Regions from separate parts of the Streptomyces caeni genome, predicted to be linked through region 1. Evidence: riboswitches for the same ligand, from Rfam matches in the RefSeq annotation. Region 1 holds a riboswitch; the other holds the start of a gene.
The links. A riboswitch is a leader RNA that binds a small molecule or an ion and turns the genes downstream of it on or off. The one in region 1 is predicted to bind cyclic di-AMP.
Positions count from the first base shown of each region.

Region 2: linked by a shared signal. The riboswitch ahead of ACFSL4_RS08630 (M23 family metallopeptidase) and the one ahead of ACFSL4_RS17950 (C40 family peptidase) in region 1 are both predicted to bind cyclic di-AMP.

Region 1 is NZ_JBHUDX010000048.1:44,622-52,222, forward strand. Features, by position in the region: gene ACFSL4_RS17915 (adenosylmethionine--8-amino-7-oxononanoate transaminase) at 1-591, opposite strand, end outside; gene bioB (biotin synthase BioB) at 584-1,828, opposite strand; gene ACFSL4_RS17925 (8-amino-7-oxononanoate synthase) at 1,975-3,102, shown strand; gene ACFSL4_RS17930 (DUF397 domain-containing protein) at 3,247-3,471, opposite strand; gene ACFSL4_RS17935 (helix-turn-helix domain-containing protein) at 3,481-4,341, opposite strand; gene ACFSL4_RS17940 (ATP-binding protein) at 4,591-5,049, shown strand; gene ACFSL4_RS17945 (DUF6328 family protein) at 5,241-5,777, opposite strand; gene ACFSL4_RS17950 (C40 family peptidase) at 5,857-6,330, opposite strand; cyclic di-AMP (ydaO/yuaA leader) riboswitch at 6,334-6,529, opposite strand; gene ACFSL4_RS17955 (hypothetical protein) at 6,934-7,239, opposite strand; gene ACFSL4_RS17960 (ATP-dependent Clp protease proteolytic subunit) at 7,247-7,601, opposite strand, start outside.
Region 2 is NZ_JBHUDX010000021.1:50,357-57,957, reverse strand. Features, by position in the region: partial or broken gene ACFSL4_RS08655 (pyridoxal-phosphate dependent enzyme) at 1-292, shown strand, start outside; gene ACFSL4_RS08650 (hypothetical protein) at 493-681, opposite strand; partial or broken gene ACFSL4_RS08645 (transcriptional regulator) at 696-983, opposite strand; gene ACFSL4_RS08640 (MBL fold metallo-hydrolase) at 1,120-2,304, opposite strand; gene ACFSL4_RS08635 (SGNH/GDSL hydrolase family protein) at 2,521-3,306, opposite strand; gene ACFSL4_RS08630 (M23 family metallopeptidase) at 3,568-4,431, opposite strand; cyclic di-AMP (ydaO/yuaA leader) riboswitch at 4,436-4,592, opposite strand; gene ACFSL4_RS08625 (alpha-galactosidase) at 4,896-6,968, opposite strand; gene ACFSL4_RS08620 (tyrosine-protein phosphatase) at 7,158-7,601, shown strand, end outside.

The DNA.
Region 1 (7,601 bases):
GCGCAGACGGTCGGCGTACGCCTCGTCGTAGCCGGCCGGGGGCGCCTCGGCGAACAGCTGCCGGGGCAGGACGCCCCGCCACAGCTCGTGCATGCCGCCCTCGGGGTCGCACACGGACATCGGCTGCCAGGTGTCGCCGTGGTAGCCGCCGCGCCAGGTCAGCAGCCGGTGCTTGGCGGGCCGGCCCAGCGAGCGCCAGTACTGCAGGCACATCTTGACCGCGACCTCGACGGCCACCGAGCCCGAGTCCGCGAGGAAGACGTGCTCCAGACCGGCGGGCGAGATGTCGACGAGGAGCTTCGCCAGCCGGACGGCGGGCTCGTGGGTGAGCCCGCCGAACATCACATGGCTCATCCGCCCCAGCTGCTCCTGCGCGGCCTCGTTGAGCACCGGGTGGTTGTAGCCGTGGATCGCCGACCACCAGGACGACATGCCGTCCACCAACTCGTCCGAACCGTCGGCCAGACGCAGCCTCACCCCGCTCGCCGACTCCACGACGAGCGGCTCCTGGCGGCCGGGCATGGGGCCGTACGGGTGCCAGACGTGCTGCCGGTCGAGCGCCAGCAGTTCGTCCACGGACGGATCACGCATTGGGCGCGAGGTCCGTTCCCGCGCCCCGGCGGCGCACGGCGACAAGGTCCGTACGGGGCTCGCTCACGGGCGGCACGGCCGCGGAATCGCACAACCCGGCGCCCTCGTGGGACCCGCACCCGGCGTCGTCCCGGTGCGACCCGCACCCGACGCCCTCGTGTGATCCGCACCCGGCGCCGTCCTCGTGCGATCCGCAGCCGGCGTCCTCGTGCGACCCGCACCCGCCGGACGCCGCGCGGTGCTCCGGGAGCGTGACCCGGTCCGCGCCCTCCACCTCGAATCCGGCGTCCGCGATCATCTCCAGGTCCGCCCGGCCCGCCTGGCCCTCACTCGTCAGATAGTCGCCCAGGAAGATCGAGTTGGCCAGGTGCAGGGCCAGCGGCTGCATCGTACGGAGGTGGACCTCCCGGCCGCCCGCGAGGCGTACCTCGACGTCCGGGCACACGAACCGCACCATCGCCAGGATCCGCAGACACCGCTGCGGGGTGAGGTTCCACTCCTTGGCGAGCGGGGTGCCCTCGAAGGGGATCAGGAAGTTGACCGGGACCGAGTCGGGGTCCAGCGCCCGCAGTGAGAAGACGACGTCGACCAGGTCCTCGTCGCTCTCACCCATGCCCGCGATCAGGCCGGAGCAGGCCGACAGGCCGGCGTCGTGCGCCTTGTGCACCGTGTCGACCCGGTCGGCGTAGGTGTGGGTGCTGGTGATGTCCCCGTAGGTCGCCTCGGACGTGTTCAGGTTGTGGTTGTAGGCGTCCGCGCCCGCCGCGCGCAGCCGCTCGGCCTGGCCGTCGGAGAGCAGGCCGAGGCAGGCGCACACCTCGACGCCCTCGTTCTGGTCCTTGATCGTCTTGATGGTGTCGGAGACCCGGTCCACGTCCCGGTCCGTGGGCCCGCGGCCGCTCGCCACCAGGCAGACGCGCTTGGCGCCGCCCGCGACGCCCGCCGCGGCGGCCTTCGACGCCTCGTCCGGCTTGAGCCAGGTGTACTTCAGGATGTCGGCCTTCGAGCCGAGCCGCTGGGAACAGTAGGAACAGTCCTCGGGGCACAGGCCGGACTTCAGGTTGACGAGATAGTTGAGTTTCACCCGTCGGCCGAACCAGTGGCGGCGTACCTTGCCGGCCGCGGCCACGACATCGAGCAGGTCGTCGTCGGAAGTGTCGAGGACGGCCAGAGCTTCCTCGCGGGTCGGCGGTTCGCGCCGTAGCCCCTTGTCCACCAGGGTGTTCAGCAGGTCCATGAGAGCCGATCCTGTCCTACTCGGCCGCCCCGGGCCAAGGAGGGACCACACAACGGACACGGTTCGACGTGTGGGTATTGCCACACCCTGGGTGGCAGGCCCTCCCGCTAGGGTCTGTGCACTGCCTACAAAAGCCTGGAGGACCGATGGTGTTCGGCTGGATCGACGAGCAGGCGGGCGCGCGCCGCCGGGCGGGGCTCGTGCGCACCCTGCGCCCGCGTTCCGCCGACTCCCCGCTCCTCGATCTCGCGAGCAACGACTACCTGGGCCTGGCCCGCCACCCGGAGATCACCGAGGGCGCCGCGCGGGCGGCCCGGGCGTGGGGCGGCGGCGCGACCGGCTCCCGCCTGGTCACCGGCACCACCGAGCTGCACACCGAGTTGGAGCGCGAGCTGGCCGGCTTCTGCGGCTTCGAGGCGGCCCTCGTCTTCTCCTCCGGGTACGCGGCCAACCTCGCCGCGGTCACCGCGCTCGCGCCGCACGGTTCCCTGATCGTCTCCGACGCGGGCAACCACGCCTCGCTGATCGACGGCTGCCGGCTCGCCCGCGGCACCACCCAGGTGGTCGCGCACGCCGACCCCGAGGCCGTGCGCAAGGTCCTCGGGACCCGGCCGGGACCCGCCGTCGTCGTCTCGGACACCGTCTTCTCGGTGGACGGCGATGCCGCCCCGCTGGCCGAACTGGCCGCCGTCTGCCGGAAGTCCGACGCCGGCCTGCTCGTCGACGACGCGCACGGGCTCGGCGTCCTCGGGGCCGGGGGCCGGGGCGCCCCGCACGCGGCGGGGCTCGCGGGCGCGCCGGACGTGGTGGTGACGGTGACGCTGTCGAAGTCGCTGGGCAGCCAGGGTGGCGCGGTGCTGGGCCCGGCGCGTGTGATCGACCATCTGGTCAACGCGGCCAGGACGTTCATCTTCGACACCGGGCTGGCCCCGGCGGCGGCGGGTGCCGCGCTCGCGGCCCTGCGCCTGCTGCGCCGTGAGCCGGAGCGTGCCGAGCGGGCGCGCGCGGTGGCGACGGCCCTGCACGCCCGCCTCACGGCCGAGGGTCATGAGGCGGTACGGCCGGATGCCGCCGTCGTCTCCGTGCGCGCGCCCTCCCCCGAGCAGGCCGTGCGGTGGGCGGCCGACTGCCGGGCGGCGGGAGTCGCCGTCGGCTGTTTCCGGCCGCCGTCGGTGCCCGACGGTGTCTCACGGCTGCGACTGACCGCCCGTGCGGATCTCACGGACGGGCAGACAGAGCACGCCGTACGCGTGATCGGCGAGACGCGGCCGTGAGTCGGCGGAACGGCCGTGCACCGAGCGTCATACGGCTGTGAACGGATATGACTCGTCCGCAGCGGTGCGGGGAATATTCATCCGGGAATTGACATCGACCGCGGCCGCGGAACGGCGTGCGACCGACCCCGCCCCGGAAATCGATCAGTCCAGTCCGTCCAGGAACTCCTTCCAGGTGCCGGGGGTGAAGAACAGGGCCGGCCCGGCCACGTTCTTGGAGTCGCGCACGGCCACCAGCCCGGCCCAGGGCCCCGGGCCCGGACGGGCGGTCTCGACACAGTTGTTCATTCCCGTACTGCGACTGCTGCGCAGCCACCGCACGCCGTGCAGGGACGCACTCGAAGGGATATGCCGAGGCGGTGCTGACATGATGCCTCCTTACGCAGCGCCGGCCAACGCGGCGATGCACTCCAACGATTCCTCGGGTGAAAGTGCGTGGATCCGAAGCGAGTTGAAGGCCTCGCTGTAGGCCTGAAGGTCTTCTTCCCGTTCGAGATAGAGGCTACTCGTCAAGTGGTCTAGAACAACCACGTCCAGATCAGATCTGCTCGGAAATGAGAAGATAACGAAAGGTCCGGTGATGCCGATGTGCGCCCCGGCGGCGAACGGCAGGACCTGGAGCCGCACGTGAGGCAGCGCGGCGGCGTCCAGGAGCCGCCTCAGCTGGCGGGTCATGACCTCAGGTCCGCCGACCTCCCGGTGCAGCACCGCCTCGTCCAGGACGGCGCTCAGCCGCAGCGGAGGATCCGAACGCAGCACTTCCTGCCGGGCCAGCCGCACCTCCACCAGCGTGTCCAGCTTGGCCTCCTCCAGCGTGCCGACGGCGGCGCGCGTCACCGCCCGCGCATACTCGGGCGTCTGCAGCAGCCCCGGCACCACCGAGGTCTCCAGTGTCCGCATCGCGCAGGCCTGCGACTCCAGGCTGATGAAGTCGCGGTAGGCCGGCGGCAGCACCCCGCGATACGCGTGCCACCAGTTCTGCCGGCCGCCGCCGTCCTCCGAGCCCGCCAACACCAGCAGCAGTTCGCGCAGTTCGGGGTCCTCGACGGCGTACGCGTCCAACAGCAGCCGTACGTCGGCCGGCTTGACGCCGCTGGCGCCCGTCTCGATCCGGCTCACCTTCGACTGGTGCCAGCCGACGAGCGCGGCCGCCGCGCCGCTTGTGAGACCCGACCGGGCACGCAGGGCGCGCAGTTCGGCGCCGAGCTTGCGGCGGCGCACCGCTGGTCCGTATTGCATGGGCGGCTCCCTCCGCACGGCGCGCGGTTTCACGGCGACGGTAGAGGATGGGCCGGGGCCCGGCCCAAATACGCTCGGTCGTCGGAGAGTTCACCGCTTCGGGCGACAGATATATGCATATCCCGGGGGAACGCACCCGGGAGAGCCCTGGTGATGGCAGTCTGGCGCGCAGCACCAAGTCCGGGACCGCACCGGAAACCAACCGCTCCGTGTCGGACTCCGGTCCCGTGGGAAAGGGACGACGTCGCCATGGCAGATCATCAGGAAGCATCCGTCACTCTGCCGAGCGATCCCGCCTCGGTCTCCGTGGCTCGAACATATGTCGCCGACATCCTCGCCGAATGGGGCCTGCCGAGGAACTCCGAGGTCGCCGATACCGTACGCCTCATCGTCTCCGAACTGACCACCAACGCCGTGCAGCACACCTTCGGGCAGTCGCCCACGTTCACGGTCGACCTCGCGCTCGACCGCGACGAGTTACTCCGCATCGGCGTCACCGACAGCCATCCCCGCTTCCCGAAACGGCTGCCCGCCGCCGTGCAGCAGGACAACGGCCGCGGCATGGTGATCATCCGCTGGCTGACCGCGGAGTACGGCGGCAAGGTGAGTGTGCGGCCCACCCGGGAGGGCGGCAAGACGGTCGCGATCGAACTTCCGTGGACCACGCGGGTCCAGTCCGTCGCGGCGGGAGGGCAGCAGGAGCCGTGACGGCGCGGCGGCCCGGTCCGCGCCCTCAGACACAGGTGGGCTCCGCCACCCGTCCGAAGGCCCCGCGCGGCGGCACGCGGAAGGCGTCGGGCGCGGGCAGCCTCGCCGGTGTGGTGGGCGACCGGGACGCCGCGCAGGGCGCCCGGGCCCCGGCGGCACCTCCTCCGCACCGCCCGCGGCCCGCGCGGCGGTCACCGGGAGCGCTCCGGCCCGTCCCGGTCCGCTCCCGCTCCGTGATTCCGTGGTGCCGTGAGGAGCCCGCGCCGCAGCAGCCAGGGCAGGACGCGCCACAGGCCCACGCAGACGAGGAACGTCCCCGCGCCCGCGGCGATGCCGGCGGCCCGGCCGAGCGACACATCCACCACCAGGAGCACCGAGCCGGTGAGCGCCAGCATCAGTACGCCCATCCCGATCGTGGCGAGACGGGAGGAGACCCGCACGATGGCGGGCTTGGCGTTCTGCTGGAAGAGCGAGCGGTGCAGCGCGGCGGGCGCCGTGAACAGGGCCGCGGCCAGCGCGGAGACGAGCAGCGTCGTGACGTAGATGACGCGCTGGACCGTGTCCAGGGACGGGAAACGCGGGGTGAAGGCCAGGGTCAGCAGGAACGCGAACAGGATCTGGACCCCGGTCTGGGTGACGCGCAGTTCCTGCAGCAGTTCGGCGAAGTTGCGGTCGGCGCGTTCCAGGGGAGTCTCGTGCCGCGCCTGGTAGGGAGCTCGGTCGGCCATGGTGCACGAGTTCCCGTTGCGGCCCTGGTCACGCCACGGCGGGGCGACGGCGCAGCGGGCCGTCGCCCCGCCGGCCGCATCAGCTCACCCGTCCGTACCAGACGCTCTTCGTCCAGATCTTCTGGAGCCTGACCACGTCCCCGGTCCTCGGCGAGTGCCAGATCTTTCCCTTCCCGGCGTAGATGCCGACGTGGTAGATGTTCCGGCCGGAGTGGAAGAACACCAGGTCTCCGGCCCTGCGGTGCGAGGACGAGACGTGGTGCGTCTTGTTGTACTGCGCCGCGGCCGTGCGGGGCAGTTTCTTGCCTGCCTTCTTGTAGGCGTAGAGCGTGAGCCCGGAGCAGTCGAAGCGGCGAGGTCCGGTGGCACCCCACTTGTACGGGGCCCCCTTCTTCGACGCCGCGGCCCGGAGGGCCTTCGTGGCCGGTGTCACGGCGGCCGCGTCGGTGGCGACGCCGGGGACGGCGATGCCGCCGCCGACGGCGGCGAGGGTGAGGGCCGAGGCGGTGCCGGCCCGGGTCAGCAGCGACGGGACACGATTGAACGCAGTCATGCGCAACCCTTCGTCAGCCGCCTGTGAAGGATGACCTGTCGGATTCGGACTGGCGAAGTAGCCCGGCCGCTCGCGCGGCTTCACCCCAAGGACCGTCCGGATCTCTCCGGTGGCCCGCCTTACCGGGTCCTCCACTCCTGCCGATCCACTCCTGTCGACCGGTCGTCCGGGCGGCGGCAGGACTCGGCGTCCGCCCAAACCGCCCCGCCGCGGTGGCGGGGGCTTGTCGTCAGGAAGGGATCTTCACCTACCGGGGTCCGAAAATCACAATGGAATCGGTGATTTGTGGCGTTACTCACCACTCACTCGTTCGGGTGGACAGGTCTCTTTTCGGCGGAAGTTGAGGACGTGAACCAGGCCCCGACCTGCATCGGAGTCCTGCCTCGCGCCCTGCGGGCAGCCGTGTTGCGCGACTCCTGCGGGCCTGAGGCCGGAGCCGTGTCTACTCCGGTCTGGGGTAAGCCATTTGGCCCGTTTGAGCCGCGCCGGACGGACGGCCGTCCGTCCGGCATGCCTGCGGAGCGGTCCGTCCGGCTCACCCTTCCGGCCCGGGGCGCGAGGCCGTTGTCCGCCGATTCCCCCGGAGGCGCCGGGGGAATCGGCTCAGTCCGCTCCGGGCGGCAGAGCGACGCGGCCCGTGCGGCGTTCGCCGTCGAGGACGCGCAGGGCGCGGGCGAGGGTGGGGCCGTGCAGTTCGTGCTCCCCGCGCAGGTGCATCAGCGTCAGCGCGTCGCGCAGGGCCGTCGCCTTGCCCACCAGGGCCTGGGCTGCGCGCAGTCCCCGGTAGGTGTCACCGGAGTGCGCGGGGTTGACACGGCCGAGCAGGTCGACGACATCGAGGTAACGGTCGATCAACTCGGCCTCCGCGTGGGTCAGCGCCGGCAGCGGGGGGAGTTCGGGCGGCAGCATCGGTGGCTCACCTCGCGCCGGGCGTGGTGCGCGAGGTCTTGCGGCTGGGAACGACGCGGTCGACCAGCCCGTACGCCACCGCGGCGCGGGAGTCGAGGACGGTGTCCCGCTCGATGTCGGCGGCGATGCGTTGCGGGGTGTGCCCCGTGTGCCGTGCCAGCATCTCCTCCAGGCACCTGCGGGTGCGCGTCAACTCCTCCGCCTGGACGGCCAGATCGGCGGCCTGTCCCCGCACGGGCTCCGGCAGGGACGGCTGGTGGATCAGCACGCGCGCACCGGGGAGCGCGAGCCGCTTGCCCGGCGCGCCTCCGGCGAGCAGCACCGCCGCGGCCGACGCCGCCTGGCCGAGGCAGACCGTCTCC
Region 2 (7,601 bases), on a different contig from region 1:
GCTGCGAGGCGCTGGAGCCCGGCCTCGGGTGCACGGTGAGCATCGAGCCCGAAACCGCGAATCCGGTCCGCAGCTTCAAGGCCCGCGGCACCGAGGCGGTCGCGAGCCCGCTCGCCGACGATGGTTCCCGGGCGGTGGTGTGCGCCAGCGCCGGCAACCTCGGCCAGGCCCTCGCTCGGCCCGGTCGCGGCCGGGGCTCGACGTGACCGTCGTGGCATCCCGCTCTGCGACTGTGGCCAAGCTTGATCGCATCCGTGCGTTGGACGCCAGGTTGGAGCTGGTGGAAGGCGACCAAGTGGCGTTGACAGGGGCGGCACCGGTCTGAGCGTGGGTGGCGGCTGCGGTGACAGGCATGGTCACCGTGGCGCTGATTCTGGTTGCAGTCATGGCGTGTCGACGGTCATGCAATCCCACCCCAGGTGGGTTCGGCGTCAGCCAATTCCCCATCCTCGCGGTCATCTTTCCCCATGGGGGCGGCGGTCGCGAACGGCGCTAAGGAATGGCGGCTGCCGTCTTGGGGGCGGCGGCCAGCCGCAGGCCGAGTTCTACGAGGGTCCAACCGAGACGGGTACGGAGGTCCCGGGAGTGCCGGGCCGCTGCGGCGAGACGGCACGCGTCGGCTTCGGCGCGGAGTTCGGCGGCGCGGACGTGGTGCAGGGCAAGGTGGGTCTCGGGGTGCATTGGGCTGTGGCCTTTCACTCCGTGGTGAGGGGGAACGCGTGTGTGTGGATGCGTACCTGGGCGGTGTTGGCGTCGTCTTCGTCGGCGGCCCGGTCGCGGTAGGCGTCGACGAGCGCGTGCATCTTCTCGACGAGTTCCTGGGTCAGCTCGGGCGTCAGCCGTAGTGTCGCGCTGCTCATGTCCCAGGTGCGGTTCCATTCCTCTGGCCATGTCTGGCGGTTGCCGAGCCAGGTCGATAGGTCCCGGGTCTGGGTGGTGGCGATCTCGTGGAGGTACATGTCGGCGGCCCCGCGCACGTCCGGGCTGACGGCGGCGTAGCCACGCCACAGCACTTCGGCACGCGCGTTCGTGGTTCTCCGTCAGGACAGTGGCCGGCCCAGCACAGTCCTCTCTGTCTCGGCGCCATTCACCCGTTCACCCGCTTCAGTGCGTCCTCGGTCAGCCCTCCCCCACGAGGTCGAGATCGTCGCGAGGCGCCTCCGGGGCGATCTGCGGAACCGGCCATGTGCGGTTCAGCGGCGGGGACACATCCCGCCACCAGCGGCGTGCGGGGAGGTCGCCGGCGGGCTCGAAGGGCTGGCCTGGGACAGGGACGGCGACTGCCTGTCCGACCGCGCCGGCTGCGGCCAGTGTCCATTCGCCGGGCTCGGCCCAGGGGTGCGGCGCCAGGTTGAAGGTGGCCCAGTGGATCGGCAGCATCGCGCCGTGCGGCTGCCCGCCCTGGAGGTCGAGGTGGGCGCGCATGCCCTCCTCGGGCGTCATGTGGATGTCCGGCCAGAAGTCCGAGTACGCCCCGATCTGGATCATCGTGGCGTCGAACGGCCCGTGCGCGGCGCCGATGTCCTTGAAGCCGTCGAAGTAGCCGGTGTCACCGCTGTGATAGATACGGTGCTCCTCGCCGGCCACGGACCACGACGCCCACAGCGTGTGCTGTCCGTTGCGCAGACCCCGGCCGCAGAAGTGGCGGGCGGGCGTGGCGGTCAGGGTGATGCCGCCGACCTTCGTCGACTCGTGCCAGTCCAGCTCGCGCAGCCGGTCCGCAGACACGCCCCAGTGCTCCAGGTGGGCGCCGACACCGAGCGGTATCGCGAACACGGTGTCCGTGGCCGCCAGGGCCTTGATGGTGGGCAGGTCGAGGTGGTCGTAGTGGTCGTGGGAGATGACGACCACGTCGACGGGACCGAGTGCGGCCGACGGCAGGGGCACTGGATGCAGCCGCTTGGGGCCGATGAAGCCGAAGGGGGAACAGCGGTCGCCCCACACCGGGTCGAAGAGCACCCGGTGTCCGTCGATCTCGGCGAGCACGCCGGCGTGCCCCATCCATGTCAGCCGCAACCCGCTCGCCGGGGGACGGGCCAGGTCGGCGTACGTGGTCGGGTGCACGGGAACCGTGCCGGCCGGGGCGCGGCGGACACGCTCCTCCTTGCGGAAGTAGACCTTCGCCAGCTCCACCGCGGAGTTGCCGGACGGCCGGACCCGGGTGCCCTCCGGGTTCACGAAGGCGCCGTTCGCGAAATGCGGCGATCTGCGGATGCGCTCCAGGCGTTCCCCGCTCGGGTCCGCGCCGAACGCGATGGGCCGCATCGAGCGGAGCCCGGAGCTCAGGGAACGGAAACCGGTCACGGCACCTCCAGTTGGAGTCGAGTCGGGCATCCCATTATGGGCGGCGCCGCTGACAGCACCGGGTCGCAAGTGCCGCCGCGCGATGTGCGGACGCGATGTCGCATCCGCGGGGTTCCGGCCCGTCGTGACGGCAGGGCCGGGGCCGCTCCCCCTCGGGGATGCGCCGGCGGCGGCCCGGGCGCGTGGCCCGGGCCGCGCCGGTCGCGGTGGTCGGGGTCACACGGCCTGCGCGATCCTCGTCTTGATGTCGTCCGGGGACAGGGCTCCCTTCGCCATGACGCGGTCGCCGGAGGACTCCCCGCGCAGTCGGCGCCCGATCCAGGGGACCAGGTGCTCACGCGCCCATTGGATGTCGTCGCGCCGCACCTCGAGCGTGCCGCGCGGCGGCAGCGGCGGCCACGGCTGATCGGGGTCGGCGGAGACCTCGATGCCGAGGACCTGGCCCGCCCGCAGAGCGACCCGGGTGTGCCCCTCGGCCGAGAGATGGAGACGGTCGTCGTCCCAGGCACGCCGGTCCTGGACCGTCTTGAGCGACCACAGGTCGAGGACCGGGCAGCCGTACCGGTCCGCGATCGCCCGGACGTGCCCGTTGTAGGTGGCGATCTTGCCGCGCAGATGCTTGAGCACGGGCACACCGCGCGTGTCGAAGCCGGTGGTCACCATGACGGTGCCGACGGCGGAGGTGAGGTCGGCGACGGCGCGCTCGAAGCGCTCGGCGACGTCGTCGGGGTCGGTGCCGGGCCGGATGATGTCGTTGCCTCCGGCGCAGAAGGAGACCAGGTCCGGGGCGAGTTCGAGGGCCTTCGGGACCTGGTCCGCGACGATCTGGTCGAGCAGCTTGCCGCGCACCGCGAGGTTCGTGTACTTGAAGTCGCCTTCCGGCCGCCGGTCGGCGAGAAGGACCGCGAACCGGTCGGCCCAGCCGACGAACTGCCCGTCGGGGCCGGGGTCGCCGACGCCCTCGGTGAAGCTGTCCCCCACCGCCACGTACGACCCGATCACTGATCTGTTGTCATTCTTCGAATCGTCTGCCACGTCGGCCCATGATTCACCTTCCCATGTGAGCTACGCGACCGTAGGAAAGGGTTGACGGGCGGTGAGAAGGGCCACGGGGCGTGGGCGGCCGCGTCGGGAACACGTCTCCGGGCGGGGCTGTTGGGCGGGACGCCGGGCAAAGGGCCGTCCTGCGCACCGAGTGCACGGCTGAAGGCCGGACCCCGGGAACGAGGGGTCCGGCCTTCGGTGTCCGGCGGGCCGTGCGGGTCAGCCGATGGACACGCCGTGCGAGCGCAGGTAGGCGACCGGGTCCACGTCCGAGCCGTAGTTCGGGGTCGTACGGATCTCGAAGTGCAGGTGCGGTCCGGTGACGTTGCCGGTGGCGCCGGAGAGGCCCACCTGCTGACCGGCGGTCACGGTCTGGCCGGCGGAGACGGACAGCTTCGACAGGTGGGCGTACTGCGCGTAGTAGCCGTCGGCGAGCCTGACGACGACCTGGTTGCCGTACGCGCCGCCCCAGCCCGCGGAGGCGACGGTGCCGGCGCCCACGGCCTTGAGGCTGGTGCCGGTCGGGACGGCGAAGTCGATGCCGGTGTGGTAGCCGCTGGACCACATGCTGCCCGCGACGCGGTACCTGGTGCCGATGGCGACGCCCTGGACCGGCAGGGTGTAGCCGGTGGCGGCGGTCGCGGTCTTGGGTGCCGTCGTCTTCGTGGTCGCGGAGGTCTGGGACGTCGCGGCGGAGGAAGCGGCCGCGACGGCGGTGCCGCCGAGCGTCAGCTTCTGGCCGGGACGGATCAGCGACGGGTCGGAGCCGATGACCGCGCGGTTGTCCTGGTAGAGCTTCTTCCAGCCACCGGCGACGTGCTGGTCCGCGGCGATCCGCGACAGGCAGTCGCCGGGCTTCACCGTGTAGGTGCTGACGACGGCGACCTTGACGGCGGCCTTCTTGGCGGCGACCGGAGCCGCGGAGACGGCCTTCCCGGAGACGGATGCCGCGGGGGCGGCGGCATGCGCGTCGGTCGCGCCCAGCAACGGCAGTGCGAGCGCGGCGCCGCCGGTTCCTACGACGGCCATGGAGCGCAGGAGGCGACGGGGCTTGAGACGGCGGTGCTTACCTTTTGCAGGCATGTCGAATTCCTCTCCGGCGCCTGCGAGGTGAGCTGTCGGGTGCGGACTGGAGATGTCCGGCCGCGGCGGTGCGCGGCTTTACCCCTAGCCGTTCCGGAGACCGGAACAGGCGTCTTGCCTGTGGGTCCCCCGCTCCTGCCGGGCAAGGGTGAGAGTGCGGGCACCGGGCGGCGGCAGGATTCGGCGTTCCACCCGGATCGAGGGGAACGTAAGCGACCCGGACGCATGGGGACAACATTCGGTTTCCCCCATGCGCCCATTTCTCTTGATCCTTGCGGAAATTACCGGTGACCCTGTGTCGACACGAGATGCGGAGGAATCCTCAATCACCCCGGAAAGAAGCCACAATTACGTGAACATGGCGACAACGGACCGTCACAAATATGACGCTGCTCACGTACCGCGATTTTACTGGCCCTATTCCAGGCAGAGTTGGAAGGAAGGCATCAATTCGGACAACACTCTCAGATGCGACGCAGCCGGATAACCGTCGCATCGAAGTCGCCCTGCAGAGCGGCCCGCAGTCCGTGATGCAGCAGCACCGCACCTCGATGCACTTCGCCCGTTTCGCGGCATTCATACCTGGCTTCCGGGTCGAGTCCGCGCAACCGCAGCGGAGCGACCGGCTCACCGTAGTGCTGCGCCTGGAGCCAGGCGAGAACGACCGCCTGCTCATCGAGCACGTACTGGACCGCACTCAGCCCGCCCGCCGGGGGGCGCAGCCGATACAGCTCGCCGCGCTGGACGACGGGGCGGATCTCCTTGTAGAGACCGACCCAGTCCCGAGCCTCGGCCAGCTCCTCCTCACTCCACTCCATGAGGTCGCCGCCGACGCCGAGCACCCCGGCCATGGCACTCACGAACCGGAAGCGCGGCGCGCTGACGCGCCCGTTGAGCTGCGTGTTCGGGCTGTCGGTGACCCAGGCGGCCATGACCCGGGCCGGATGGATCTGGCTGAAGCCGTGCTGGATGGCGAGCCGGTCGAGCGGGTCGGTGTTGTCGGAGGTCCACACCTGGTCCGTACGGCTCATGACCCCGAGGTCCACGCGTCCGCCGCCGCCCGAGCAGGACTCGAAGGCGACCGTGGGGTGCGCCGCACGCAAGCGGTCCACCAGCGCGTACAGGGCGCGCACATGATCGACCCACAGGCGCTGCGGATAGGATTCGCCGGGCCGGCCGGCATCGGTGAAGCAGCGGTTGAAGTCCCACTTCACATAATCGATCGGGGCGCTGGAGAGCAGCCCGTCGAGTTGCTGCCACAGATACTCCCGGACGTCGTCGCGGGCGAGGTCCAGCACGAGCTGATTGCGAAATTCAGTCCGCTTTCGCCCCTTTTGATGCTGCACCCAGTCGGGGTGCGCGCGGTAGAGGTCGCTGTCCGGGTTGACCATCTCGGGCTCCACCCAGATGCCGAACTGCATCCCGAGGGCGTGCACATGGTCGGCGAGGGGCTTGAGGCCCGACGGAAAGCGGTCGGGGTTGGGGCTCCAGTCGCCGAGTCCCGCACGGTCGCTGGTGCGGGCGCCGAACCAGCCGTCGTCGACCACGAACAACTCGACACCGATCGCCGCCGCCCGTCGTGCGAGCGCCGCCTGCTGCTCCTCGGAGACGTCGAACCCGGTGGCCTCCCAGGAGTTGTAGAGCACCGGCCGGTCACGGTCCGCGTCCGGGATGACGTACGCCCGCTGGTAGGCGTGCCAGGCGCGGCTCGCGCCGCCGTGACCGCCGTCGCTCCACAGTCCCGCGAAGACCGGAGCGACGAACGCCTCCCCCGCGGCCAGCCGCAGCAGTCCGGAGTCGTCGTACCCGACACCACCGGTGATCTGCACGCGCGCGTCGGGGAGTTGGGCCACCGCGATCCGCCAGGTACCGGACCAGGCGAGCGCACAGCCGTAGACCTCGCCGTGCTCCTCGGTCGCGTCGACGTCGAGCGCGACCCAGGGCAGGTGCTGGTGCCCGGTGTGGCCGCGCCGGCTGCCGATGACCTTCTCACCGTAGGTGAGGGGGGAGCGTACGAGCCGGGACTCGGCCGCCCAGCGTCCGTGCAACTGCGACAGCCGCCAGCCGTCACGCTCGGGCAGGGTCCAGGTCGCGGAGTCGGCCCGCAGGAGTTCGACGGGGCCGGGACCCGTGTTGGCGAGGGTCACCCAGCGCTCGACCACATCCCCGCGCATCCGGTAGTGGAGGGTGATCGCGAGCCCGTCGTCGGTGAACCGCAGTCGCAGTTCCTCGCCGTCGGCCTCGTACGCCTCGAAGACCCACTCGGTGCCCCGGCGCTCCTCGGTGCGGACGGACAGGGCGGGACGGGTGAAGCGGGGACCACCCTCGACCGGGTACTCCTCGCGGCCGTCGAGCGGGGACTCGAAGGGCCGGTACGGCGGTGCGGGCAGCGCGGCCAGGGCCTCGGCGTCAGCGAGGGCGATCCGCGGGCCCCAGTGCAGGTGCAGCAGTTCGCCGCCTCCCGTGAGCCGGAGGCCGTAACTGCTCGTGGGCCCCGACAGCAGCCAGGTACGGCCGTCCGCGCCGATCTCCAACATTCAAACCCCCACATATCCGAACAGGTGCGATCAGGTCTCAACATCATCGGGGGTGGAGTGGCCCGTCGGCAATGCTTCGGCCCAGGTTCGCCGCGGTGTCGGTCATCGATGATTGCCCGATGAACCGATGTCGTATCGTCAAAGGGCCCGTCGACGAGCAGCGCCGACGGACGGATGGGAGGAGCCCCCGTGACGCAGCAGGTGCCGTCGACCGAGCCGGAACTGGCCGGAGTGCGCAACTTCCGTGACGTGGGCGGTCTGCCGACCTTGGACGGACGGCGGGTTCGGCAGGGGGTGCTCTTCCGCAGCGGCCACCTCGCGCACGCGACGGAGAAGGACGCCGCGTTCCTCGCCTCCCTCGGCCTGCACACGGTCTTCGACTTCCGCAACGCGGCGGACAAGAAGCTGGAGGGACCGGACATCGACCTGCCGGGCGTGCGGAACGTCAACCTCCCGCTGTCCGATCCGGCGGACGGCGCCGAGTTCTGGAAGATGGTCCGCGACGGCGACCTCGATCAGTTGCGCGGACTCCTCGCGGACGGCCAGGCCGCCAACCGCATGATCGTCTCGTACCGCAGGATCATCAAGGAGCGCACGGCCGAGCACTCCCACGTGCTGCACGCTCTGGCGCAG